Regions from separate parts of the Metasolibacillus sp. FSL H7-0170 genome, predicted to be linked through region 2. Evidence: predicted binding sites of a transcription regulator. Region 2 holds the regulator's gene; the other holds the start of a gene.
The links. Region 2 encodes LexA, which represses DNA repair genes until DNA is damaged. Its sites were predicted from a motif close to CGAACATATGTTCG; they were not measured.
Positions count from the first base shown of each region.

Region 1: MHH70_RS15145 (carbohydrate kinase) is a predicted target of LexA. The motif match lies at 1,638-1,651, and genes of this name have one in related genera.

Region 1 covers NZ_CP151964.1:3,245,742-3,249,408, reverse strand. The annotation lists gene MHH70_RS15150 (pseudouridine-5'-phosphate glycosidase) at 1-535, opposite strand, end outside; gene MHH70_RS15145 (carbohydrate kinase) at 532-1,620, opposite strand; gene motB (flagellar motor protein MotB) at 1,746-2,513, opposite strand; gene motA (flagellar motor stator protein MotA) at 2,497-3,297, opposite strand; gene MHH70_RS15130 (aminopeptidase) at 3,479-3,667, shown strand, end outside.
Region 2 covers NZ_CP151964.1:1,221,870-1,225,536, reverse strand. The annotation lists gene MHH70_RS05885 (aspartate ammonia-lyase) at 1-497, shown strand, start outside; gene MHH70_RS05880 (DUF2179 domain-containing protein) at 849-1,373, shown strand; gene lexA (transcriptional repressor LexA) at 1,729-2,352, opposite strand; gene MHH70_RS05870 (LysM peptidoglycan-binding domain-containing protein) at 2,702-3,031, shown strand; gene MHH70_RS05865 (recombinase family protein) at 3,031-3,667, shown strand, end outside.

The DNA of each region.
Region 1 (3,667 bases), 1.9 Mb from region 2:
TAACAGGTACACCTTTTGTTTCTAAATATTCTAATGTTAAACCGATATCTAAAATAGATTTTGCGCCTGCACACACAACTGCTACCTTTGTCATTGCAAGCTCCTCTAGGTCCGCTGAAATATCCATTGTCGTTTCAGCACCGCGGTGTACACCACCGATACCTCCTGTTACGAATAACTCAATGCCAGCAAGCTCTGCACAAATCATTGTAGCTGCAACCGTCGTTGCACCTAGTTTTTTCGTTGCGATTAAATAGCCTAAATCACGGCGTGACGCTTTCGCTACACCTTGCGCATTACCGAACATCTCAAGCTCTTCATCGGATAAACCAATTTTAATTTGCCCGTCAATTAAAGCGATTGTTGCAGGTACTGCTCCATTATCACGAATAATTTGCTCCACTTCACGCGCAGTTTGCACGTTTTGAGGATAAGGCATGCCATGAGAAATAATTGTTGATTCTAATGCAACAATCGGTAATCCTTTTTCCTTTGCTTCTAACACTTCTTGTGAATAAGATAAGTATTGTTTCATTTTAAATTCCTCCAATTTTTATATTCATTTTGTTTTACTAGGCGTACTGTTGTATTGGCTTGTAATGTTTTTGCTGCATGATACAGTGCAAATTGCGCCGCTTCGTGTAAAGTATCACCTTGCATCACACCGTGTAAACAAGCACTTACAAAGGCATCACCTGCACCTGTTACATCCTTAATATCATTAATTTTATATGCACTATAATGCTGGATCTTATCCCCTTCTCCAACTAGCACACCTTTTCCACCTAAAGTGAGCACAACATGCTCTGCACCTTTTTCCAGCAATGCCCTTACAGCCTCTTCGTAACTTGCCTCATCCTTTAAAGTCATGTGTAAGTATGTTTCTGCCTCATCTCTATTGCAAATAAAATAAGTCACACCTTGTAAATCATCTGGCATGCGATTCATTTTAGGTGATGAAACAGGAACGATTGCTAGTGGAATATTACGCTCCTTGGCAAGTTGCTGAACATACATTACCGTTTCCTTTGGACAGTTTAAATCAATAATTATAGCTGAAGCATTTATTAATGTTGCCATATGCTTGTCAAGTAGGCTAGGTGTCAGCGCTTCGTAAATAGCCATATTTGCTAAGGCAATAACTAAATCACCGTCTTTATCTAATACCGCTGTATAAGAGCCGGTTTGCTCCTTTTCTAACTTTTCAATGATATCGAGCTCAATAAAAGCACGACTAGCTTGTTCAATCATTTGCGCATCGGCATCATGCCCAAGTGTCGTTAACAATTTCACTTGATTGCCTAAGCGCCCAAGATTTTCTGCAATATTACGTGCTACGCCACCAACGCTTTCGTTTGCTGTTACGGGGTTGGACGTCTCTAGCTGTACTTTATTTGTAATATGCAATTTGCGGTCGACATTTGCTCCACCAATAGCAACAATGGATTGCTTGACCGGCAAAACATATGCCCGACCAATAATTTCGCCTTTTTTTATCAATCCTGAAATAATATTTGCGAGAGCTGGACGTGACATATTTAACACTTCTGCCATTTCCTGCTGCGATAAATAAGGGTTTTCTTGGACTAACTGTAATACAAGTTTCTCCTTGTCATTCATTGCAACTTTCCTCCTCTCAAACTTTTGTTTAAATTATAAACTTTTGTTTATTGAATGTCAAAAAAAAAGAGCTATAAAAGACGAAATTAATTTTTTCAGTCTTACACATAGCTCTTTTTCTTCAATTATTCATGAATCTCACTGCCGTCCTCTAATATTAATGGCTGGATTAATACTTCAACACGGCGATTTTGGGCACGCCCATCTACTGTATCGTTGTTAGCAATCGGCTTGAATTCACCAAAGCCTCTAATACTAAACTGCTCTGAGTCTAGCTCGGGATTGCTGTCGATTACATTTTTCAGGAAATTAACTGCGCGCATGACAGATAGCTCCCAATTGGACTTAAACTCTGCACTGTAATGAGGAACATTGTCTGTATGCCCTGTGACAATAATACTTCGCGGTGTGTCCAACTGTAAAATTTTTGATAGCTCCTGTGCAATTGCTGCATATTCTGGCTTGACATCTGCTTTACCCGGGTCGAAAAGCACGCTATCGCGAATTCGAATGAGCACACCGCCCTCTTCTGTCCTGCTCGTTTCAAACTGCTCTTCTAGTTCATTAATAGCAATGAATTCATCAATTCGCCCTTGAATTTGCTGCAGCTCTTCTTGGTCTCTTAAATACTTTACTGTTTGTTCTGTGATTTCACCACTTATTGCATCTGGATGATCTGGAATAGACGGATTATCCAATACTCCGGCCCCACCATCAAATATTTGACCGAATACTTGCGACATTCTTTCTAGCTTCTCCTGGTCTACTGAACTAGAAGCAAAAAGAACAATAAATAGAGCTAATAACAGTGTTAATATATCAGCGTATGGAACTAACCATGACTCATCAATATGTTCCTCATGCTTTTTATGTTTTTTATGCCTCTTTGCCAAGGCCACCCGCCCCGCTTTCCATGATTTGCTTACGTTCTTCTAAAGGTAAGTAAGAAGCCAGCTTTTGTTCAATTACACGTGGTGCCTCTCCTTCAAGAACAGATAAAATCCCTTCAATCATCATGCGCTTTTGCTTCGCTTCTACAGAGGATTTTCGCTTCAATTTGTTAGCAAATGGATGCCATAATACATAACCTGTGAAAATCCCTAATAATGTCGCAACGAAGGCGGCTGAAATAGCATATCCTAATCCATCTATATCACTTAAATCTCGCAAGGCAGCAATTAAACCTACTACAGCCCCTAATACCCCTAATGTTGGTGCATATGTACCCGCTTGTGAAAAAATTGCGGCTCCACTAGCATGGCGATCCTCCATCGCCTCTACTTCCTCTGATAGTACATCGCGAATATAATCTGCATTTTGTCCATCGATAGCAAGCGTTAAGCCATTTTTTAGAAATGGGTCTTCAATCTCCGCTGCTTTGCTTTCAAGGGCAAGCAACCCTTCTCGACGAGCTAAATCAGCCCATTGAGAAAACATTTTAATGATTTCTATATCACCTGTTAACTTTGTTTCTGTAAATAGCACTTTAAATAGTTTTGGTACTCGCTTTAATTCCTTCATAGGAAAGGCAATTACTACTGCGGATATTGTACCAAAAATAATGATTAAAATGGCAGCTGGATTTGCTAGTGCACCTAAGCTTACCCCTTTTAATATCATACCCGTCAGTAGTGAAACAAATGCCAAAATTATACCTATTAACGAGGAAAGATCCATTATGTATAACCTCCAATAACCCATACTTTTTATTTAATAATTGTATTCTATCATTTAGTATAATCTTATTTGCATTTTTTTTCGATGCATTAATGCATTTTTCTGCAAATTTCGGTATATTTGATTAGATGGTATCAATACATTTGATTTTTATCATATAAATATTGGAGGACATGAGAAAATGAGCACAGTCTTTGAAGAAAATTTATTAAAATATGCTGAACTCGCTGTAAAAATAGGAGTAAATATCCAAAAGGATCAATATCTCTTTATTCAAGCTTCTACAGAGGTAGCGCCATTTGTTCGTTTAATTACAAAAGTAGCTTACGAAAATGGTGCACGTCAAGTATTTGTTGATTTTACAGATGAT
Region 2 (3,667 bases):
GATTAGGTGAAATTGAGCTTCCAGCAGTTCAATCGGGTTCATCTATTATGCCTGGAAAAATCAATCCATGTATTCCTGAAATGATGATGCAAGTTTGCTTTGATATTTATGGCAAAGATCAGGCAATTACATTTGCGGCAGATAGAGGCGAGCTTGAATTGAATATTTGGGAAGCCATTATTATGAAAAATCTGTTTGAGCAATTTTCATTGTTAATAGCAAGCATTCCAGTGTTTCGAGAGAAGTGTGTAGCAGGAGTTCAAGTGAAAAAAGAAATTAATCAGCTTCGCGCGGAAAGCACCTACGCTCTATCGGTCGCAATTTCAAAACAATTTAGTTACGAAATTGCTAATGAAATAGTAGCGGAAGCGCAAAGCAAAAAAACAACGGTAAAACAGATTGTTGTTGAAAAAGGTTTATTAAGTGTGGACGAAGCTGAAAAATTACTCGATCCAATCCATTTAACCTCTTTAAGCAGAAGTCTTCCATCTCTATAGGTGGCAAAATAAATGCAAGCATTAGACCGATTTCAGCGGGTTTTCAAACACTTGCTGATAAAGAGGAACTCAGTCTAAGAACATCGCATCTTGCGATAATGACTGAGTGACCAACATCCGGATGTCACAGATTTTGAAGGGAGGCTTGCATGATGCAAATCAGTTAACCGTTGTCACAGGACGTGACGGTTTCAGGTTAACTTCCACCAAATAGCTTGAAAGAATCTGGACACAATTACGTCAAGGCGTAATTGATTAAACGTGAAATAATAACTTGATAATCGAGTACTATTATATAGTTATACGATAGCAGAAAAATACCATTATAAAAGATTATGAAAGGTCCTGCGTATGAATAATATTTTATTAATTATTATTTTACAACTTATTTATGTGCCTTTATTAACGCTTCGTACAATCTTTTTAGTAAAAAATATTACGGTTTTAGCATCAATTATAGGTATGGTTGAAGTACTGATTTATGTGTTTGGTTTGTCCCTCGTATTCAGTGGAACTCAGAGCGTATTAGCGATGGTTGTTTATGCAGTTGGCTTTGGGCTAGGTATTTTTTTAGGTACGATGATTGAGCGGAAATTAGCAGTAGGCTATGTTTTTGCTGCGATTAATACGCAAAATAAAAACAATGAACTAGTGGAGTTTTTAAGGAATGAAGGTTTTGCAGTTACAATTTACAAGGGCGAAGGACGCGATAGTGAGCGCTATAAATATGAAATTTTAACGAAGCGTAATCGTGAGCACGAACTGTTTCAAATTGTCGAGCGATTTGAGCCAAATGCCTTTATTATGTCATATGAGCCGAAGTCGTTTAAAGGCGGTTTTTTAGTTACACGTATGAAACAAAAGAAAAATAGATGAAGTGTCAAATAACAGGTATTTATAGGCAGGCAATTTTCTGAGATTTCTTATATAAAAAGCATAATTTTGTTGCAAACAACGCTGGAAATCATCAAAATACGGCTTTTTACGAAAATTATACGTCATTTATAAACATTCACAATTTTTCAAAGCGGATGTAAAATAGCACTAATACCCCGCTAGCATGCTTTTACATATGAATGAACCTCATAGGACATCACGAAAATTTCCAATAATATTCCTCGTTTTTCTCCACAATTAATGATGTGAAAATCATGCTAGCTTTTAAAAAATGAATAGTATATTCAAAGTAAAAAACTGAGCTGTCCCAAAAATCCGGTGCTCAGTTTTTGTATTATTGTATTTTACGATATAGACCGACAACCTGCCCTAAAATCGTTACTTGATTTACTAAAATAGGGTCCATTGAAGAGTTTTCAGGCTGTAAACGAAAATGTGTTTTTTCTTTATAAAAACGCTTTACTGTTGCCTCATCATCTTCTGTCATCGCAACGACAATTTCACCATTGTTTGCAGTTGATTTTTGCTTAACAATTACATAGTCTCCATCTAAAATTCCAGCTTCAATCATTGATTCTCCCATAATTTCTAACATAAATAGCTGATCCTCAGAAGTGCCATATGAGTTTGGAAGAGGAAAGTATTCCTCGATATTCTCGATGGCTGAAATAGGAAGTCCTGCCGTTACTTTGCCAATCAAAGGAACATGGATAACACCTTGTTGTTCTATCTCACTATCATTATTGTTGTCTAAAATTTCAATAGCGCGTGGCTTTGTTGGGTCTCGACGAATAAGTCCCTTGCTTTCTAAACGAGCTAAATGGCCATGTACAGTAGAACTAGATGCTAAACCAACCGCTTCACCGATTTCACGAACTGACGGTGGATAACCTTTTGTTTTAACTTCTTCTTTAATAAAAGCTAAAATTGCTTCTTGGCGTTTTGATACTTTTGTCAACTCATTCACCTCTTTTATCTTGTTTTAGTAAACTACTCTCACCATTCATAGATGATGGGAGGGACGCTATATTGGACCTTGTTCAGCATATGTAAAGTTGCTCGCTAAACAAAGATAAGCCTCCGACGATAATCACAGATTTTTAAAACGAGTTTGAAGGCGCTTCAAAAAACTGAATGTAATTACGCCGAGGCGTAATTGATAGAACAAATTTTCTTATTTTCAGTATAACAAAAGAGAAAAATAAATGCAAACATTAGTTCGAAAATAATTGTTGACAAAAACGTTTGTTCGTTTTAATATGAGAACATACATTCCGAACGAACATTCTATTTCAGGAGGCGTTACTATGAATTGGTTGAAAAAAAATAGTTATATTGCAGTTTTTGTAGCATTTACGGTATTTGTCATTTCAGTGTTAGTTATTACTGATGAGGATATTGAACAATATGAAGAAATAATCATTGAACATGGGGATACGCTTTGGTCTTTAGCCGAACAGTACCGAGGTAAAATGTCAACGGAGCAATGGATTGGCTTTGTGAAAAAATCAAATTACCTTTCTGACGAAAAAATAGTGATTGGACAACAGTTGCTAGTGCCAATTGAAAAACGCTCTATTATTGCCAAGCAAATGACAGAGGATAGCCATTCGCGTGAAGTGGCGAATAACAATTAATGGTTACACAAACTGCGGTCATATATGTGAGGGTAAGCACCGAGAAATCAACCCAATATACATCTCTTGCAAGGCAAAAAGAAGAGCTAAAAGCATATGCAAGCAGCTTGCATTTTCATATAGTTGAAATATTTGAGGACCAACAGAGCGGCTTCGATGTGGAAAGAGATGGCTTGTTAGATATGTTAGATTATATGAAGGAAAATAATATGACAACTTTGTTCGTCCAAGATGAAACACGATTAGGACGAGGCAATGCACGCGTAGCAGTGTTACATCTTTTACAAAAGCAGGGTATCTCGGTCATATCTTTAAATGATGCTGGTCCACTAGCATTAAATGAGATGGATACAATGCTTTTAGAAATTTTAGCAATAGTAGAGGAGTATCAGCGCAAGCTGCACAATGCTAAAATACGACGCGGAATGCGACGCGCAGTAAATAACGGATATCGTCCAGAATACAATTTGAAAAACCGTGGCAATCCAGAGGGGCGCGAGCGAATTGACGTGCCTATCGAAGAAATTTTAAAGTTGCGGGCGAAGGGCTTTACCTTTGAAGAAATTGCCACTACATTAAGAGGCTTAGGATTCAATATTAGCAAAGCAACAGTTCACCGCCGCTTTGTAGAATATC